Regions from separate parts of the Dactylosporangium sp. NPDC049742 genome, predicted to be linked through region 2. Evidence: predicted binding sites of a transcription regulator. Region 2 holds the regulator's gene; the other holds the start of a gene.
The links. Region 2 encodes HrcA, which represses chaperone genes, less so after heat shock. Its sites were predicted from a motif close to GGTTNGCACNCTCNNNNNGAGNGTGCNAACC; they were not measured.
Positions count from the first base shown of each region.

Region 1 (9,775 bases), on a different contig from region 2:
AGCCGGACGTGCCCTGGCTTACTACCGCTCCGCACACCGAGCCCCACACATGCCGGTATTAGGGCTACCGTTGAGGCGTGCACGAAGAGCCCATCGACCCGTTCGCCGGTGACCCGGCCGATCCTTCGGCCGAGCTCGACGACAGCGGTGCCGACGACCCGTTGACCGCCGCCGAGCGCCAGGACGTTCTCGAGGACCTTGCCGACCTCGAGATCTACCAGGCGCTGCTCACGGCGATCGGTGTCCGTGGGCTCGTCATCGAGTGTGAGGACTGCCACGAGCCGCATTACTTCGACTGGGACCTGCTGCGGGGAAACCTGAAGCACCTGCTCACGTCGGGCCGGCCACGGGTGCACGAGCCCGCTTTCGACCCGGACCCGGACCATTACGTCACATGGGAGTACGCGCGGGGTTACGCTGACGGAGTCCATGACGCACTCGCGAGTGCCACGGACGACAACGAAGGCTGAGTCCGCGGGCACCTTCGTTTAGGTTTGCCGCGCGCGGGGTACCGACGCGGCATGGCACGCGACGCTAGCTCACCAACCCGGCACGGAAGGCCGCCGCTACGGCGTGTGCCCGGTCGCGTGCACCCAGTTTCCGGAACAGCCGGCGAGCGTGCGTCTTGACCGTGTCCTCGGAGACGAAGAGCTCCCGGCCGATCTCGGCGTTGCTCTTGCCGTCCGCCATGCCGCGCAGCACCTGCAGCTCGCGCTCGGTGAGCTCGACGCGCCGCCGCGGCGGCTCGCCGGGCATGTCGCCGCGCTGCTGCGGCACGCCGGCGCCCACGATCCGCGCGTTGGGCACCCCGACCGCCGTCCTCGCCGCCCCGGGCAGCCCCCGGCCCGCCGGAAGCATCCCGCCGGGCGTCTGGGCCGGCGTGCCGACCCGCGCGGGCAGGACCGGCTCGCCGTTGCTGCCGCGGCCGACCTGGCTCAGCACCAGCAGCACCGCCTTCGCGAGCGTCGTGACCGGGTCCGCCGTGTCGACCCGGATGACCGCCCTGGCGCCGGCCGCGATCGCCGCCGCCGCCGCGCGGGGCTCCTCCGTGCCGAAGAAGACCACCGTCGAGCCCGGCGACACCGCCAGGACGCGGCGGGAGAACTCCGCGCTGTCGGGCCGGGCGAGGGTCGGGTCGGCCAGCACCAGGTCCGCGGGCTGCTCACTCAGGCGGGCCAAAGCCTCGACCATCGTGACGGCGGTCCGCACCGCGTGTGCCACTCCGAGCCTGGCCGCGGCTGCGGCGACCGTCTGTGCCGCGACCTGTGTTCGCACACACACCAAAATCGTACGCACCGTCGTGCTCCTCTCTCTCAAAGAGAGAAACACGAAATGGCGAGATCTAGACGTGGTTTCGCCGCGATTGGCCTACGAGAAATTGACCGACGACATCCCGTTACCTGCGGCGGTCTCGCGCGTTGTACAGGGTCTGTGCCACTCGCGAATTCCGGCCCGCAAGCTAGGAAGGAGGGGCGAATGACGAATGTGACTCGACTGCCCGGCCCGATCGCGGACATGTGGGACTGGCAGCGACTCGGCCTGTGTCGCGGGCGGGACAGCGCGCAGTTCTTCCACCCGGACGGCGAGCGTGGCGCGTCGCGCGGCCGGCGTGAGGCGGCGGCGAAGAACGTGTGCCGGGCGTGTCCGGTCCGGGCGCAGTGTGCCGCGCAGGCCCTGGCGACCCGCGAGCCGTACGGCGTGTGGGGCGGCTTCAGCGAGGGCGAGCGCCTGCGGCTGCTGGCCGTCGGCTGGGAGGACTGCGCCGTGCGGGGCCAGGAGAAGGTCGACGTGTCACGCCTGGAGGCGAAGCTCGGGCTGCGTCCTTCGCCGCCGCCCATCCAGCTGCGCACGATCCGCACCCACCCGGCGCCCAGCGTGCCGGCCCAGCGGCGCCGCGCCGGCACCGACCGCGCCCGCCCCGCCGCCCGGTAACTGCGGGGAGCGGGTCACCAAGTACGAGCCGCCGGCGCAGCCGGCGAACATGTGCGGGTCAGCGCACCTCGACCTGCACCGAGTGCCATCCGGTGGCGCCGTCGGGGTCCGGCGGCGCCACGGCGTCTGTCTGGGTGTCGCCGCCGTTGTCGGTGGCGCGGACGGTCAGCCGGTGCTTGCCGGGCGTCGCGGTCCACGGCAGCGTCCACTGCCGCCAGGTGTCGATCGACGGCACGGCGGCGAGCTTCGCCTGCTGCCAGGGGCCGTCGTCGACGCGGACCTCGACCTTGGAGATGCCGCGGTGCTGGGCCCAGGCGACCCCGGCGATGACGACCTGGCCGGCGCCGGGCCGGCCGCCGTCGCGGGGCGTGTCGATCCGCGACTGCGTCTTGATCGGTCCCTCCCGGGCCCAGCCGCGATTGATCCAGTACGCGTCGAAGTCGGCGAACGACGTCAGCTCCAGTTCGGCCAGCCACTTCGTGGCCGATACATATCCGTACAGGCCGGGCACCACCATTCGAACGGGAAATCCGTGCTCGATCGGGAGCGGTTCGCCGTTCATCGCGATCGCGAGCATCGCGTCCCGCCCGTCGCGCAGCAGCGCGGTCGGGGTGCCGGCGGTCCATCCGTCGACGGACCTGCTGACCACCTGGTCGGCGCCGGCCTTCGGCCGGACCTCGTCGAGGAGGTCGGCGATCCGGACGCCCTGCCATTTCGCGTTGCCGATCAGGCCGCCGCCGACGTCGTTGGAGACGCAGGCGAGCGTCACGTACCGCTCGATCATCGGCCGCTTGAGCAGCTCGTCGAAGGTGAGGGTGAGCGGCTTCTCGACCCGGCCGTGGATGCGCAGCGTCCAGTCCGCCGGCGACACCTGCGGCACGACGAGGGTGGTGTCGATGAGGTAGAAGTCCTTGTTCGGCGTCACGAACGGGGCCAGGTCCGGCAGGTTCGCGTCGGCCTCCGCCGGCAGCGGCGTGGCGGTGTCGGGCACGACCGGGACGCGCACGGCCGCGCGGTCGGCCTCGACGTCGCGGCGGGTCGCCCACCAGCGGGCGGTGAAGCCGGCGACGAACGCGGCGGCGAGCGTGCCGCCGGCGGCGCGCAGGAAGAAGCGGCGCTGCTCGTACGACTCGATCGGCGGCCGCACCAGCAGCCACCGCAGCACGCCCGCGCCGGCGAGCGCCCCGGCCACCGTCGGCGCGAACGCGTACCAGGGCGCGTCGTGGCGGGTCATCGCCGCCAGGACGCCGATCACGGCGAACAGGGCGATCCCGGCATACCCGTACAACATCCGGCGCAGCGCCAGGATCCCGACGACCGCCGCGAAGACGGCGAGGATCAGCAGCGTCCCGGCCTGCAGCGCGATCTTGTCGTAGGTGTAGAAGACCGCGACCGCGAAGTCCTTCACGGGTGCGGGCACCGCGTCGATCACGACCCCGCCGACGGACACGAGCGGGGAGGTGGTCGCGCCGGTCAGGATCGAGACGACCTCGGCGACGCCGAGCGCCACCCCCGCGGCGGCCATGCCGGCGAGCGCGCCGTTCCGTTTGCTGAGCACGGCTCCAGTCTGCGCCGCGCACCACCGCCCACCAAGGGCGGTAATCGATCCATAAGGAAGAAGGGCCCGGTCACCGGACCGGGCCCTTCTTCCGACGCTCTGAACTCAGAAGCCCGGGCCGTGCGAGTGGCCGTGGCCGTGCCCGTGGCCGTGACCGCCACCGGCGGCGGCGGGCTCGGGGGCGACCGGCTTGTCCACGACCAGGCTCTCGGTCGTGAGCAGCAGGCCCGCGATCGAGGCGGCGTTGGAGACCGCGCTGTGGGTCACCTTCACCGGGTCGACGATGCCGGACTTGACCAGGTCGACGTATTCGCCGGTGGCGGCGTCGAGGCCGTGACCGAAGTCGAGCGCGGCGACCTTGCCGACGACGACGTAACCGTCGAAGCCCGCGTTCTGCGCGATCCAGCGCAGCGGCTCGACGAGCGCCTTGCGCACGATCGAGACGCCGACCTTCTCCTCGCCGGTCAGGCCGAGGTCGCCGTCGAGGACCGGGAGCACCTGGGCCAGGGCGGCGCCGCCGCCGGGGACGATGCCCTCCTGGACCGCCGCCTTGGTCGCGGAGATCGCGTCCTCGATGCGGTGCTTGCGCTCCTTCATCTCGACCTCGGTGGCGGCGCCGGCCTTGATGACCGCGACCCCACCGGCGAGCTTGGCGACCCGCTCGTTGAGCTTCTCCTTGTCCCAGTCGGAGTCGGAGGCCTCGATCTCCTTGCGGAGCTGCTCGACCCGCGCGGAGACCTCGCTCTGCTCGCCGCCGCCGTCGACGATCGTGGTGAGCTCCTTGCCCACGACGATCCGCCGGGCCTTGCCGAGGACCTCGGTGCCGACCGACTCGAGCTTGTAGCCCAGCTCGGGGGCGACGAGCTCGGCGCCGGTGAGGATCGAGATGTCCTGGAGCATCGCCTTGCGCCGGTCACCGAAGCCGGGCGCCTTGACCGCGACGACCTTGAAGGTCTTGCGGATGGCGTTGACCACGAGGGTCGACAGGGCCTGGCCCTCGACGTCCTCGGCGATGATCAGCAGCGGCTTGTTGTCCTTGACGATCTGCTCCAGCAGCGGCAGCAGCTCCTCGATGGCGGCGATCTTCTGGGTGGTGACGAGGACGTAGGTGTCCTCGAGCACCGCCTCCTGCGACTCGACGTCGGTCACGAAGTGCGGGGAGATGTAGCCCTTGTCGAACTGCATGCCCTCGGTGACCTCGAGCTCGGTCGTGAGGGTCGAGCCCTCCTCGACCGTGATGACGCCGTCGCGGCCGACGCGCTCCATCGCGGAGGCGATCAGGTCGCCGATGGTGGCATCCTGCGCGGAGATGGTGGCGACCTGGGCGATCTCGGTGTGGCTGGCGACCGGGGTCGCCTTGTCCTTGAGCGCCTTGACGACGGCGGCCGTCGCCAGGTCGATGCCGCGCTTGATGCCCGCCGGGTTGGTGCCGGCGGTCACGTTGCGCAGGCCCTCGCGGACCAGCGCCTGGGCCAGCACGGTGGCGGTGGTGGTGCCGTCGCCGGCGACGTCGTTGGTCTTGGTGGCGACCTCTTTGACCAGCTGGGCGCCGAGGTTCTCATAGGGGTTGGCGAGCTCGATCTCTTTCGCGATCGTCACGCCGTCGTTGGTGATCGTCGGGGCACCGAACTTCTTGTCCAGGACGACGTTGCGACCGCGCGGGCCGAGCGTGACCTTGACCGTGTCGGCCAGGTGGTTGACGCCGTGCTCCAGCAGGTGCCGCGCATCGTCGGAGAAGCTCAGGATCTTCGCCATGCGTGTGATGTCCCTTCAAAGCGACACCGCCCCGGCCGCAGCGCTCCTGCGCACGGGTCCGGGGCGGTGGCCACTGATCTACTTGGTCTGGGTCACTTCTCGATGACCGCGAGGACGTCACGGGCGGAGAGCACGAGGTACTCCTGGCCGCCCCACTTGACCTCGGTGCCGCCGTACTTCGAGTAGATGACGGTGTCGCCGACCTTGACGTCGATCGGGACCCGGTTGCCCTTGTCGTCGATGCGACCGGGGCCCACAGCCTGGACGGTGCCCTCCTGGGGCTTCTCCTTGGCGGTGTCCGGGATGACGATGCCCGAGGCGGTGGTCGTCTCAGCCTCGTTGGCCTGGACCAGGATGCGGTCCTCGAGCGGCTTGATCGCAACCTTCGTCGCGGTAGTCACGGGCATACCCTCCTGGGGTATCGATTTCTTACGCTATCGAGTGCCCGGTGAAGCCGTCGTCGCGGGTGCCGGCTCCAGCCGGTTGGCTGGCACTCTCATGTCGAGGGTGCTAATCGGAGGTTATGTCGCTGGCTAGCACTCCGTCAAGGAGAGTGCCAAACACGCCACGAAATCACCCGTCGTCGGCTAGGCGACGGACAGCGGCCGGGCATCGCATACCGATCTACGCTCACCTGTATGAAGAGGCTGCTCGGCACGTTGATCGTCGCGACCCTGGCCATGGGGTCCCTCGCCGCCTGCGGCAAGAAGGACGGCGGCGACGTTGCCGCGGAGGCCAGCAACGGCCCCTCGAACTCGGCCGAGTTCGGCGAGGGCCCCGGCGGCGCCTCGGCGTCGCCCGGCAACGGCGGCACGGGGGGCACCGGCGGGACCGGCGGCACCCAGGATCCGGCCGCGGACAAGAGCGCCGCCGGACCCACGTACCCGGGTGACGCCAAGGGCTACTGCCAGGCCGCCGTGTCCGCCTGGACCAAGAACGACATGAACCGGATCAAGCAGCTCGCGAGCAGCGGCGCCGTGTCCAACTTCCAGTACATCGAGAAGGGCGCCGACCACAACTGGAAGTACGTGAAGAAGGACGGCTCCGAGTGCGTCCTGCGCAACGACCACGGCGACCAGCTCCAGGTCACGATCGACGAGCACAATCTGGGCAAGCCGCAGGCCGTCACCGACGTCGTCATCGAGAAGACCGAGTACCCGTCGGACGCGTCCAGCTACGTGCAGAACTTCATCAACGCCTGGTACAACGGCAACACCGCCCGGATGGCCAGCTACTCCAGCCAGTCGATCGCCGGCAGCTACGGCGGCAAGAAGGCACCGCCGAACTGGACCGAGGGCCAGCCCAAGGAGGACAAGGGCGACTACTGGCTCGTGCACGGTTCGTCGAACGCCGGCGACAGCTATACCTTCAAGGTTCGCAAGAGCCTCGGCAAGGCCGGGGGCATCCTAGGGATTTCATAGACGCATGCTCGAACAGGCGATTCAGGCCGCGGCCGCACTCCCTGACGGCGACCCGCTCGCCGCCGCGTCGGCGCTGCGGGCGGCCGGCTTCCCACCCGACCTCGCCGCCGCCGCGCTCACCCAGGTGGCGCTGCGACGCAAGGCGGTCGCGAAGTTCGGCGCCGACGCGGCGGTGATGCACTTCACCCGCGCCGGCCTCGAGCAGGCGACCAGGGCTCCCGTCGCGGCCCGGCGGGCGGCCCGGCTCGCCGCCGCGGGCGCCACCCGGGTCGCGGACCTCGGCTGCGGCATCGGCGCCGACACGATCGCCTTCGCCCGCGCCGGGCTGCGCGTGCACGCGGTCGACGCCTCGCCGGAGACGGCCTCGACGGCGTCGGCGAACGTCCACGCGTTGGGGTTGGCGGCCGGTGTACTGGTGGAGGCCCGCGACGCGACCGAGGTGCCCCTCGACGAGGTGGACGCCGTGTTCTGCGACCCCGCCAGGCGCACGTCCGGCGGGCGGCGGGTGTTCGACCCCCGCGCCTACTCGCCGCCGTGGGACTTCGTGATCGGCCTGGCGGCGCGGGTGCCGATGACGGTGCTGAAGCTCGCACCCGGCATCGACCACGCGCTGCTGCCGCCCGGCGCGGAAGGAGAATGGGTCTCGGTCGACGGTGACGTGGTCGAGGCGGCCGCCTGGTGCGGCCCCCTCGCCGCCGCTCCCCGCCGCGCGACCCTGTTCCAGGGATCACAGGTCTTCGCACTGACCGGTTCCGGCACGACCACCGCACCTGTCGGACAGGTCGGAAATTTCGTGTATGACCCTGACGGGGCGGTGGTGCGGTCGCATCTCGTCGCCGAGTTCGCCGCCACGGTCGACGGCGCCATCGCCGACCCGACCATCGCCTACGTCTACACCGCCTCCGCCGTGCCGACCCCGTTCGGGCGCTGCTACGAGGTGCTCGACCAGCTGCCGGTGGCGTTGAAGCGGCTCCGGGCGGCGCTGCGCGCCCTCGACGTCGGCTCCCTGACGATCCTGAAACGCGGCTCCGCCCTGGACGTGGAGGAGCTGCGCAGGTCGCTGCGCCTGGCCGGCACCCGGCCCGCGGTGATCGCGCTGACCAGGGTCGCCGGCGCCCCCGCCGTGCTCCTGCTGCGCCCCGTCGCTCAGTCCGTCGCTCAGTAGAGCTGCTGCCCCAGGCGGCGCTGCAGGTCGATGAGGACGTCGTCGGCGAGGTCCTCCGGCGGGCGGCGGCCCAGCTGCTCCGTGAGCATCCGCCCCGACTCCCGGCACATGTCCCACGTCACGCGCTCGTGCAGCCACCGCAGCCACTCGACGACGTCGTTGATGAAGAACGCGACGATCTGCTCCGACCCCCGGACCCGCCGCTCCTCCGCCATCACCGTCAGCGCCGCCGCCAGCCGCCGCCGCGGGAAGTCGTGCCCGGCGAGCGCGTCGGCGAACACGTCCGCCCGGTGCCGCGGCGCGGTCGGCGCGACCGTCAGCTTCGGGAACGGCGGATCGCCCGACGTCCACACCTGCGCGCTGCGCGGCACGAACTCCGGCTCCAGCACCACGTCGATCCGCGACGCGTGCCCCGGGTCGTCGACGGCGACGAGCACCCGCGGCTCCACCGAGCTGACCTTCGTCACGAACCGCGACAGCCCCGTCGCCTCCTCCACGCAGAACCGCGCGTCCGGCAGGTCCAGCACCCCGTCGAACACCAGCCGCCCGACCCGCGGCCCAGCCCCCTGCCACAACCTGACCCTGACCAGCCCGACCTGCGGCCTGGCCGCCACCCGCACGTGCCGGTCCGTCGCCGTGATCGGCCCGTCGCCGTCGAACACGGACATGTCCCGGCCGGTGGTGGCGCCCAGGAAGATGTGCCCGAAGCCCAGGTACATCTGGACGGCACCGATCTGCATCTCGCTATTGTGGGCCAGTGGCGAGCAAGGGCACCCCGGCGACCGCACTGTTGGCGCGGCAGAAGATCGTGTTCACTCCGCACACGTATGAGGTCGACCCCCGGGCCGCCTCCTACGGCGAGGCCGCCGCGGCCGCCCTCGGCGTCGCGCCGGACCACCTCTTCAAGACCCTCGTCACCACCGTGGACGGGCAGCTCACGGTCGGTGTCGTGCCCGTCTCCGCGTCCCTGGACCTGAAGGCCCTGGCCGCCGCCGTCGGCGGCAAACGCGCCGCGATGGCCGAGCCCGCCGCCGCCGAACGCGCCACCGGCTACGTGACCGGCGGCATCTCCCCCGTCGGCCAGCGCTCCCGGCTCCCGATCGTCATCGACGCCTCGGCGTCCGGACTGTCCACGATGTACGTCTCGGGCGGCCGGCGCGGCCTGCAGATCGAGCTCGCCCCCGACGACCTCGTCAAGGTCACCGGCGCCGTCCTCGCCCCCATCGCGACCCACTGACCATGCCGCCGGACGAGGCCCGCCCGCACGCACCGGCCATGCGTGCCTCCGACGAGGACCGCCGGCGGGTGATCGACGCGCTCCAGCACCACACCCAGGCCGGCCGCCTCACCCTGGACGAGTTCGCCGACCGCTGCGACGCCGTCCTCGCCGCGAAGACCCTCGCCGAGCTGCGCGCCGCCACCCATGACCTGCCGGCGCTGCCACCGGTGCCGGCGACGGCGCCCGCGGGCACGTCGAACGACCGCCACGTGCTGTGGGTGTTCGCGATCGCGCTGGTCGCCGCCGTCCTGCTGGGACTCGTCTACGCCGCGTTCCACTGACCCGCTACGCCGCGGGCTGATGGGTGGTGCCGTGCCAGGAGCGCCACAGGGCGGCGTAGGCACCGCCGGCGGCCACCAGGTCGTCGTGGGTGCCCAGCTCGGTGATCCGGCCGTCCTCGACGACGGCGACCCGGTCCGCGTCGTGGGCGGAGAACAGCCGGTGCGCGATGGCGATGACGGTCCGCCCGTGCAGCGCGCCCGCGAGTGAACGCTCCAGGTGGCGGGCGGCACGGGGGTCGATGAGGGACGTCGCCTCGTCCAGGACCAGCGTGTGCGGGTCGGCGAGGACGAGCCGGGCCAGGGCGAGCTGCTGCGCCTGGGCCGGGGACAGCGGCGGCTCGCCGAGCACGGTGTCGAGGCCGGCGGGCAGGGCGTCGACCCAGT
Region 1 covers NZ_JBFANF010000006.1:130,972-140,746, reverse strand. The annotation lists gene AB0J72_RS10905 (DUF5319 domain-containing protein) at 78-470, shown strand; gene AB0J72_RS10900 (LuxR C-terminal-related transcriptional regulator) at 535-1,296, opposite strand; partial or broken gene AB0J72_RS10895 (WhiB family transcriptional regulator) at 1,477-1,815, shown strand; gene AB0J72_RS10890 (molybdopterin-dependent oxidoreductase) at 1,991-3,457, opposite strand; gene groL (chaperonin GroEL) at 3,596-5,245, opposite strand; gene groES (co-chaperone GroES) at 5,338-5,652, opposite strand; gene AB0J72_RS10875 (hypothetical protein) at 5,884-6,666, shown strand; gene AB0J72_RS10870 (class I SAM-dependent methyltransferase) at 6,671-7,831, shown strand; gene AB0J72_RS10865 (hypothetical protein) at 7,825-8,571, opposite strand; gene ybaK (Cys-tRNA(Pro) deacylase) at 8,589-9,068, shown strand; gene AB0J72_RS10855 (DUF1707 domain-containing protein) at 9,071-9,391, shown strand; gene AB0J72_RS10850 (ABC transporter ATP-binding protein) at 9,396-9,775, opposite strand, start outside.
Region 1: a site for HrcA is predicted at 5,731-5,761, ahead of groES (co-chaperone GroES). Genes of this name have one in related genera too.

Region 2 (9,775 bases):
AATAAGAGCGCAACCGCAACTGCAATCCCCCAGGTTGAGGCTCTGAAGGAGGACACCGTGACTGTCACCGGAATCATCACGGCACTGATCGTCGGCCTGATCGTCGGTGCGCTCGGACGCCTGGTCGTCCCCGGCCGCCAGAACATCCCGATCTGGCTGACCATGGTGATCGGCGTGGTCGCCGCCCTGCTCGGCACCGTCATCGCGAACGCCATCGGCATCTCCACCGACACCCCCGGTGTCGACTGGGGCGAGCTGCTGATCCAGGTGCTGGTCGCCGCCGTCGGCGTGGCCCTGGTGGTCGGCGTGGCCGGTCGCGGACGCCGCAGCACCCTGTAACACCCCATCGCGTCAGGCCCCCAGCCTCCCCGGACTGGGGGCCTTCGCGTGGGCTGGACGCGGAGCGGCCGTGCGCCTCGGGGATTGAGGGGCACGGCCGCTTCGGTCAGGCGGGGGGGGGTAAAGCTAGCGGAGCCAGGGGATGGAGCGGTCGAGGAGGCCGCGGGTCTTGAGCTCCTTGCGGAGGGGGATCTCCTCGTCGATGTAGCCGTTCCAGTTGATGCCCCAGTAGTTGGCCGTGTGCGTGGCCTCGCCCAGGAGCTGGCGCTGGACGGGGGTGCGGTTGGCCCACCACTCGCCGTCGTAGTCGATCGGCATGTCGTCGAGGTTGCGGATCCACCGGTACGTGTAACCGATGAACAGCATCTTGCGGGTGACCTCGGAGTAGTTCGGCGACCGGGAGTGCCAGAGGCGCCGGTCGAAGATGAAGCAGTCGCCCGGGTTGGCCGTGATCTCCACGGTGCCCTCGGGGTCGGGGTTCTCGACCGTGGTGTCGGCGGGGCGGGGCAGCGAGTTCCAGAGGTGGCTGCCCGGGATGACCTTGGTGGCGCCGCGGCCCTTCTCCGAGAGGTCGGAGATGACGTAGGCGATCTTCAGCGAGAACATGGGCCGCGGGAGGTTCGGGTCCATGGTCTCGGGGTCGGAGTTCTGCCGGTACCCGTCCTGGTGCCAGCCCCACGAGGGGGCCTCCGTCATCGCCGCCGGCGGCGTGATGTCGAGGTGGTTGTGGTGCGTGTAGATGTTCCAGCCGGCCAGGCCCCACATGTACGGGAAGAGGGTCGGCTGGGTCAGCAGGTGCCCGAACAGCTCGTCACGGTTCAGGAAGCCCAGCAGGTGCAGCGTGCCGTCCTTCTTCATGCTGCTGGAGCCGGCCGCCTGCTCCTCGGCGTAGACCCGGTCCATGGCGGCTTCGAGCTGCGCGCGGTGGTCTTCCTTCAACACGTTGCGGACCAGCAGGAAGCCCTGGTCCAGGAATTCCTTGCGGTCGGCCTCGCTGATCGGCTCATAGCCGGTCAGACCGCCGTAGTCGGGTGCAGCGGACGTCATGTCCTCCCCTTACTTTCGTCAACCAGGGAACGACCGATGGTAACGCGAGGTGTACAACGGACCGAGTCGGGAGTTCTCCACCGGACAGTGCGAAATCCCGTCCGAACGGCGTGCAACCTGCGCGTCAGTAGACCTCGGCGACGACGCGGTCGCCGCCGGCGCCGCCACGCTGCGTGATCCGGGCCCAGCTGCCGCTCTTCGCGGTCCACTCCATGTCGTTGAACGCGACCCGCTTGACGCCGTTGTCCTGGGCGTGGGCAACCAGCCAGTGCGCGTACTGCCAGCCGGTCTTCTGCTCGCGGACCTTGAGCACGACCCCGACGAGGTCGGCGACGTCGGCGGTGCTGACGTTGCCCCAGTCGAGCTTGACGCCGGCGGCGAGGGTCTGCGCGGCCTCGACGCCGTGGCTGGAGGACTCGGTGACGGTGCAGGAGACGGCGCCGGTGGCCTCGCCGCTCAGGGCGCGGGCCATGATCTCCGACTCGTCGACCCACTTCTCGTACGCCTCGGGATGGGCGCTGCGCTGCACCTCCTGCGCGGCGTCGGTGACGCGCATCTTCTCCCAGCCCTTGACCTTCAGCAGGGCGGTGTAGAAGGCGTTCGCCGCGTAGCGCGGGTCGGCGATCTGCTCGGGCTTGCCCCAGCCCTGGCTGGGCCGCTGCTGGAAGAGGCCGATCGAGTCGCGGTCGCCGCCGGCGAGGTTCTCCAGCTTCGACTCCTGCCACGCGGTGGCGAGGGCCACGACCAGCGCCCGCCGGGGCACACCGCGGCGCAGGCCGACGGCGGTGATGGTGGCGGCGTTGGCGACCTGCTCCGAGTCCAGCGCCACGGAGGTGACGGTCGAGGAGGAGCCGGACGACGCGACGGGCGCGCTGCCGGCGTCGATGACGCAGGCGCGGCCCGGCGGCAGCAGCGCCGGCAGGTGGTCGCCGAGCTTCTGCAGCACCGCGTAGATGCCGGCGGTCGCGACGATGCCGAGCACCACGATCGCGATCAGCACGTGTCGTGTACGCATCGTCACCTCCTGACCTGAGAACTCGACCAGCGTACGTCCCATCCGCCACCTCACTCCCGCGTCACACACCGGGACGGGGCGGGTCCGGCCGTTCAGGCGACGCCGTCAGGGATCCAGTTTGGGTCTCGTTTGTCCCGGAATGCCATGATTCCCTCGATTCCTTCGGCGGAACCGAAATACGACACGGAAAGTTCCGTCATGGCCGCCAGCTCGTCACGGAACGTGTCGGCTTTCCGTCGCCGGAGCAGTTCCTTCGTCCCACGCAGAGCACCCGGCGCTCCCCGTACCAGCGCCGCGACGAACGCCGAGACGGCCTCGTCGACCTGGTCGGCGGCGACGGCGGCGGTGACCAGGCCGATCTCGCGGGCCCGGGCGCCGTCGAACGTCGCCCCCGTCAGGAACAGCTCCGCGGCGGCGCGCGGGGACAGCCGCGGCAGCACCGTGGCGGAGATCACGGCCGGGATGACGCCGATGCGCACCTCGGAGAACGCGAACGTCGCCTCGAGCGAGCAGACCGCGATGTCGGCGGCGGCGATGAGGCCCAGGCCACCCGCGCGGGCGGGCCCGGTGAGCCGCGCGACGACGGGCTTCGGGCACTCCCAGATCGCGGTCAGCACCTCGCCGAGCCGGTTGATCGGCGGCTTGCCCGAGCCGAACGCGGCCGCGGTCTCCTTCAGGTCCGCGCCCGAGCAGAAGACCGGCCCGGTGTGGGTGAGCACGACGACCCGCACGGTGTCGTCCGCGGTGGCGGCGGCGAGCGCGGCGAGAAGCTCCTCGATCAGGGCCGTCGACAGCGCGTTGCGGTTGGCGGGGCTGTCGAGCGTGACCGTCGCCACGCCATGCGCCGTCTGTGACCGTACGAGTGGCATGCGGGCACACTAGTGAAATGCCCGGAACACTGCCAGAAGGTGAGCCGATCCCGCGGGACGGCGCGCTGCCCGACGGGGTCGCCGACGCGGCGGGGGAGGCCGGGTTCGGGGTCTACGTCCACGTCCCGTTCTGCGCCTCCCGCTGCGGGTACTGCGACTTCAACACGTACACCGCCGACGAGGGCGTCCTGAGCGCCGGCTATGCCGAGCAGGTCCTCGACGAGCTGGCCCTGGCCGCCAAGGTGGTCGCGCCGCCGCGGGTCGACACCGTCTTCTTCGGTGGCGGCACGCCGACGCTGCTGCCGCCGGCGGAGCTGGCCCGCATCCTCGACGGCATCGACCGCACCTGGGGCCTCGCCGGCGACGCCGAGGTCACCACGGAGGCCAACCCGGAGTCCGTCGACGCGGCGGGGCTGCGGCAGCTGCGCGCGGCCGGGTTCAACCGGATCTCCCTGGGCATGCAGTCCGTCGCGCCGGGCGTCCTGGCGGTCCTCGACCGCCGGCACACCCCCGGGCGGCCGGCGGCGGCGGTCGCGGAGGCGCACGCGGCCGGGTTCGAGCGGGTCAACCTGGACCTGATCTATGGCACGCCCGGCGAGCGCCCCGAGGACTTCGCGGCGTCCCTGCGCACGGTGATCGGCTCGGGCGTGGACCACGTGAGCGCGTACGCGCTGATCGTCGAGGACGGGACCCGGCTGGCGGCCCGCATGCGCCGCGGTGAGCTGCCGTTCCCGGACGACGACGTGGCCGCCGACCGCTACCTCGCCGCCGAGCAGGCCCTGACGGAGGCCGGGATGACGTGGTACGAGGTGTCGAACTGGTCCCGCGACTCGCCCTGCCGGCACAACGAGCTCTACTGGCGCGGCGGCGACTGGTGGGGGCTCGGGCCCGGCGCGCACAGCCACGTGCGGGGGGTGCGGTGGTGGAACGTGAAGCACCCGCACACGTACGCCGCGCGCCTCGCCGACGGTGCGTCGCCGGGGCACGCGCGGGAGGTGCTGACCGAGGAGGAGCGGCGCTTCGAGGACGTGCTGCTGCGGATCCGGCTCGCCTCGGGCCTGCCCCTGGCCGTCCTGGAGCCGCCGGCGCTGGAGGGCGCCCGCCGCTGCCTCGGCGACGGGCTGCTGGAGGCCGGGCCGTACGCCGAGGGCCGGGCCGTGCTCACGCTGCGTGGCCGCCTGCTCGCGGACGCCGTGGCCCGCGATCTGACCTGACCTGACCTCAGAGGGGGCCGGACATGGCGAGGGGCGGCTCGATGGCCGCCCCCCGAACGATCGGATGCCTTACTTGATGAAGCGGTACGTCATCGGGTAGCGGTACAGCTCGCCGCCGTTGGCCTTCATGCCCGCGATGATCGCGAACACGACGATGACGATCCACGGCACGATGAGCGTGAGACCGAACGTGCACACCGACAGCAGGGCGCCCACGAACAGGATGATGCCCCACGTGATGTGGAAGTTCAGCGCCTCGTTGGCGTGCGCCTTGACCGTGGGCGACTCGTTGCCCTTGGCCAGCAGCGCGATGAGCGGGGCGATGAAGCCGATGAAGATGCCACCGAAGTGCGCGATCAGGGCCCAGGTCTTCTCGTCGCTGTTCGCGTAGCCGACCGGGCCGGCGCCGGGGTATCCACCGGGCTGCTGGTATCCGTACTGACCCGGCTGCTGGTAACCGCCGGGCTGCTGGTAGCCGCCGGGCTGCTGGTAACCGCCCTGCTGGTAGGCGTTCGGGTCCTGGTAGCCCGCGCCGCTGGTCGGCGGCGGGTAACCTCCACCGGAGACCGGCGGCTGCTGGCCGTAGTCCGGGCCCGGCGGCGGATACTGTGCCCCGCCCGGCATCGAATAGGGGTTGTTGGGGTCCTGCGGCACGCCGTACTCCCCGGGGCGAGGTGGTTCACTCATGGGGGCCACGGTAGGGGTACCGATCAACTATCGCCAGCGACGTGGCATGACTTCTTTTGGACAAACTTGGCGCAGACCAGTCCAATAGCGGCGGTTCGCACACATGACGATCATTCCGTGGGCGGCACGGGCGACGTAGACTGGCACTCACAAAGTGGGAGTGCCAGTTCTCGAGGAGGTGCGCATGGCTCTCGACGAGCGCAAGCTCGAGGTCCTGCGTGCCATCGTCGAGGACTACGTCGCCACCCAGGAGCCCGTCGGGAGCAAGGCTCTCGTCGAGCGGCACAACCTGCGCGTCTCGCCGGCGACCGTCCGCAACGACATGGCCGTCCTCGAGGAGGAGGGCTACATCCGGCAGCCGCACACGAGCGCCGGTCGCGTGCCCACCGACGCCGGTTACCGGCTCTTCGTCGACAAACTGTCCCGCGTCAAGCCGCTGAGCCCCGCCGAGCGCCGGGCGATCGAGCGGTTCCTGATCGGCGCCGTGGACCTCGACGACGTCGTGCACCGCACCGTGCGACTGCTCGCGCAGCTGACCCGGCAGGTCGCCGTCGTGCAGTATCCGAGCCTGTCGCGGGCCAGCGTGCGCCACTTCGAGCTGGTGCCGCTGTCCACCACCCGGCTGATGGTGGTCATGATCGCCGAGACCGGCCGGGTCGAGCAGCGGATGGTCGACCTGCCCGGCCCGATCCTCGCCGACGACGTCACCGAGCTGCGCCGCAGAATTAACGAGAAGCTCGTCGGCAAGCGCCTCGTGGACACCCCGCCACTCGTCCAGGCGCTCGTCGAGGAGTCCGGGCCGAGCCTGCGCCCGCCGATGACCGTCCTGTCGACCGTCCTGCTGGAGACCCTGGTCGAGCGCACCGAGGAGCGGATCGCGCTCGCCGGCACCGCCAACCTGGCCCGCGGCGGCCTGCTGGACTTCCAGGGCTCGCTGCGGCCGATCCTCGAGGCGCTCGAGGAAGAGGTCATCCTGCTCAAGCTCTTCGGCGAGGTCGAGCCGAGCATGACCCGGGTCCGCATCGGCGACGAGAACGAGATCGAGGACCTGCGCAGCGCATCGATCGTGGCGACCGGCTATGGGCCGGGCTCCATCGTGGTGGGCGGCATGGGGGTGCTCGGGCCGACGCGGATGGACTACCCCGGAAACATCGCCACGGTGCGTGCCGTGGCACGCTACGTCGGCGATCTGCTGGGACAAGGTTGAACCTCATGGACGAGTCAGGGGCATAGGACTCAGTGGCGAAGGACTACTACGGAATTCTCGGTGTCAAACGGGACTCCACGGCCGACGAGATCAAGCGCGCCTACCGGCGGCTGGCGCGCGAGTTCCACCCGGACGTCAATCCCGATCCTGTGGCACAGGAGAAGTTCAAGGAGATCAACGCGGCCTACGAGGTGCTGTCCGACCCGCGCAAGCGGGAGATGGTCGACCTCGGCGGCGACCCTCTCGCGCCCGGCGGCGGCGGGGCCGGCCCGCAGGGCGGGGCGTTCGTAGGGTTCCAGGACATCATGGACGCGTTCTTCGGCACGACCGCCAGCCGCGGGCCTCGCCCGCGGATCCGGCCAGGCGCCGACGCGATCCTGCGGCTGGACCTCGACCTGCACGAGACCGCGTTCGGTGTCGAGGCGCCGATCACCGTCGACACCGCCGTCGTGTGCAGCACCTGCACCGGCGCCGGCACCGCGCCCAACACCCACCCGACCACCTGCGAGATCTGCGGCGGTCGCGGCGAGGTGCAGTCGGTGCAGCGCACGTTCCTCGGCCAGGTCGTCTCGGCCCGGCCGTGCTCGGCCTGCCAGGGCTTCGGCACCGTCATCCCGCACCCGTGCGCGACGTGCGGCGGCGACGGTCGGGTCCGCACCCGCCGCACGCTGACCGTGAAGATCCCGTCCGGCGTCGAGGACGGCATGCGCATCCGCCTCGCCCAGCAGGGCGAGGTCGGTCCCGGCGGCGGCCCGCCCGGGGACCTCTACGTCGAGATCCACGAGCGCCCGCACGACGTGTATTCCCGCAAGGACGACGACCTGCACTGCCGGGTCACCGTCCCGATGACGGCGGCGGCCCTCGGCACCCGGCTGACGATCAAGACCCTCGACGGCGAGGAGACGGTCGACGTCAAGGCCGGCACCCAGCCCAACCAGACGCTGCGCATCCGCGGCAAGGGCGTCCCGCACCTGCGCGGCACCGGCCGCGGTGACCTGCACGTCCACCTCGACGTGCGCACCCCGACGCGCCTGGAGCCGGAGCAGGAGAAGCTGCTGCGCGACTTCGCCCGCACCCGCGGCGAGGAGGTCGCCGAGCTGTCCAAGCAGGGCGGCTTCTTCTCCCGCGTGCGCGACGCCTTCAACGGACACGCGTGAGCGGCCGGAGCGCAGCGGAGGGCGTTCACGCGTGTGGGCTGTTCGGTCCGGGTGTCGTGGCGTGAGCCTTCCGCTCTTCCTGGTCCCCGACCTTCCTGTCGGGGACCACTGGCGGCTCGACGGGCCCGAAGGGCATCACGCCGCCAATGTGCAGCGGCTCTCCGTGGGGGAGTCGCTGCTGTTGTCCGACGGCCGCGGCGGCCTGCGGCAGGCGGTGGTCGCGGCCGCGCACAAGGGCGCGCTCGATCTCGACCTCGGCGACCTGAAGCAGGTCCCCGCGCCCGACCCGCGGATCACCGTCGTGCAGGGGATCGCCAAGGGGGAGCGGGGCGAGCTGGCCGTGCAGCTGATGACGGAGCTCGGCGTCGACCGGATCGTGCCGTGGCAGGCCGCCCGCAGCATCGCGCGGTGGAAGGACGCCAAGCCCCTCGAACGGTGGCGGTCCACGGTCCGCGAGGCGGTCAAGCAGTCCCGCCGCGCCTGGCTGCCCGAGGTCACCGACGCGCGGACCACGAAGCAGCTCGCCCTCGACGGCACCGTCCTGCTGTTGCACGAGGAGGCGTCGGTACCGCTGTCGACCGCCCCCCTCGACGGCGACATCACCCTGGTCGTCGGCCCCGAGGGCGGCATCGCCCCGGAGGAGCTGGCCGCGTTCCCCGGCGCCGTCCCGGTCCGGCTGGGCCCCGAGGTCCTGCGCACGTCGACGGCGGGCGCCGCCGCCCTGGCCGCCCTGTCGGTCCGCCTCGGCCGCTGGTGAGGACCGCTCAGCGGAAGTAGGACGCGCCGTTCAGGTCGAGGACGGCGCCCGAGGACCATTCCGAGCCCGCGAGGAACAGCACCGCCTCGGCGACCTCCTCGGGCCGGGCGACCCGGTTGAACGGGCTCTGCGCCCGGATCGCGTCGCCGTCGCCGGTGGCCATGACGGCGTTGCCCATGTCGGTGGCGACGAACCCCGGGGCGACCGCGTTGACGGCGATGCCGCGAGGGGCCAGGGCCAGGGCGAGGGACTGGGTCAGCGAGTTCAGGCCGGCCTTGGCGGCGCCGTACGCCGGGTAGCGGGGCTCGCCGCGGTACGCGCCGCGCGAGGAGACGTTGACGATCCGGCCGCCCTCGCCGAGGTGGCGGGCGGCGCACCAGCAGACGTTGGCGGGGCCGGCCAGGTTGGCGGCCAGGGTCAGCCGCCAGGCGGCCTGCCAGGTGGCGTAGTCGTCGGTGAGGATCGGGTGCTCGACGGCGACGGCCGCGTTGTTGACGACCACGTCGAGGCCGCCGAGGGAGAGCGCCGCGCCGTCGACGAAGGCCTGGACGGCGGTGGGGTCGGTCAGGTCGCCGGAGACGATCACGTGGCCGTCGCCGGGCAGCGCCGCCCGGACCTTCTCGGCGAGTTCCGCCGAGTCGCGGTGGTGCACCGCGACCGTGTCGCCCGCCGCGGCGAACGCGTGCGCGACCGCCTCACCGATGCCGCGGGATGCCCCTGTCACCAACACCTTGCGTCCAGCCATGGCAGCACCGTACAAGAGCCGCAGGACACATACGATGCGACTGTGACTGATGACTGCCTGTTCTGCCGCATCGTCGCGGGCGAGATCCCGGCGACCGTGGTCCACGAGACCGACGACACCCTGGCGTTCCGCGACATCGACCCGAAGGCGCCCACGCACGTGCTGGTGATCCCGAGGGCGCATCACGCCGACGTCGCCGCGCTCGCCGCCGCCGACCCGGCGCTCGCCGGGAAGGTGCTCGCCGCCTGCGCGGCGGTGGCGGAGCAGGAGGGGCTGACCGGCGACGGGTACCGGATCATCTTCAACACCGGCCGGTTCAGCGGCCAGGAGGTCTTCCACGTGCACGGGCATGTGCTCGGCGGCCGCCCGCTGGGCCGGATGCTGGCGGCATGACGGCGCTCGAGAAGTACGAGCGGCTCGCCCGCCAGGTCCAGGCCGAGGCCCGCGTCCCGGCGCTGAGCGTCGCGATCCACCGGGCGGACCGGCCGCTGTGGACGTTCACCGTCGGCGCGGACGTCGACGAGCGCAGCCAGCTGCGGATCGGCTCGGTCACCAAGACGTTCACGGCGGTGCTGGTCATGCAGTGCCGCGACGAGGGGCTCCTCGACCTCGACGACCCGATCTCCCGGCACCTTCCGGTGAAGGCGCACGGCGACCTGACCGTCGGCAGGATGCTGTCGCACCTGTCGGGGCTGCAGCGCGAGCCGTTCGGCGACGTCTGGGACACGATGCAGGCGC
Region 2 covers NZ_JBFANF010000005.1:251,296-261,070, reverse strand. The annotation lists gene AB0J72_RS09820 (GlsB/YeaQ/YmgE family stress response membrane protein) at 58-339, shown strand; gene AB0J72_RS09815 (phytanoyl-CoA dioxygenase family protein) at 466-1,386, opposite strand; gene AB0J72_RS09810 (hypothetical protein) at 1,511-2,407, opposite strand; gene AB0J72_RS09805 (enoyl-CoA hydratase-related protein) at 2,494-3,270, opposite strand; gene hemW (radical SAM family heme chaperone HemW) at 3,288-4,484, shown strand; gene AB0J72_RS09795 (DUF4870 domain-containing protein) at 4,554-5,171, opposite strand; gene hrcA (heat-inducible transcriptional repressor HrcA) at 5,356-6,378, shown strand; gene dnaJ (molecular chaperone DnaJ) at 6,411-7,535, shown strand; gene AB0J72_RS09780 (16S rRNA (uracil(1498)-N(3))-methyltransferase) at 7,597-8,292, shown strand; gene AB0J72_RS09775 (SDR family oxidoreductase) at 8,300-9,037, opposite strand; gene AB0J72_RS09770 (histidine triad nucleotide-binding protein) at 9,080-9,430, shown strand; gene AB0J72_RS09765 (serine hydrolase domain-containing protein) at 9,427-9,775, shown strand, end outside.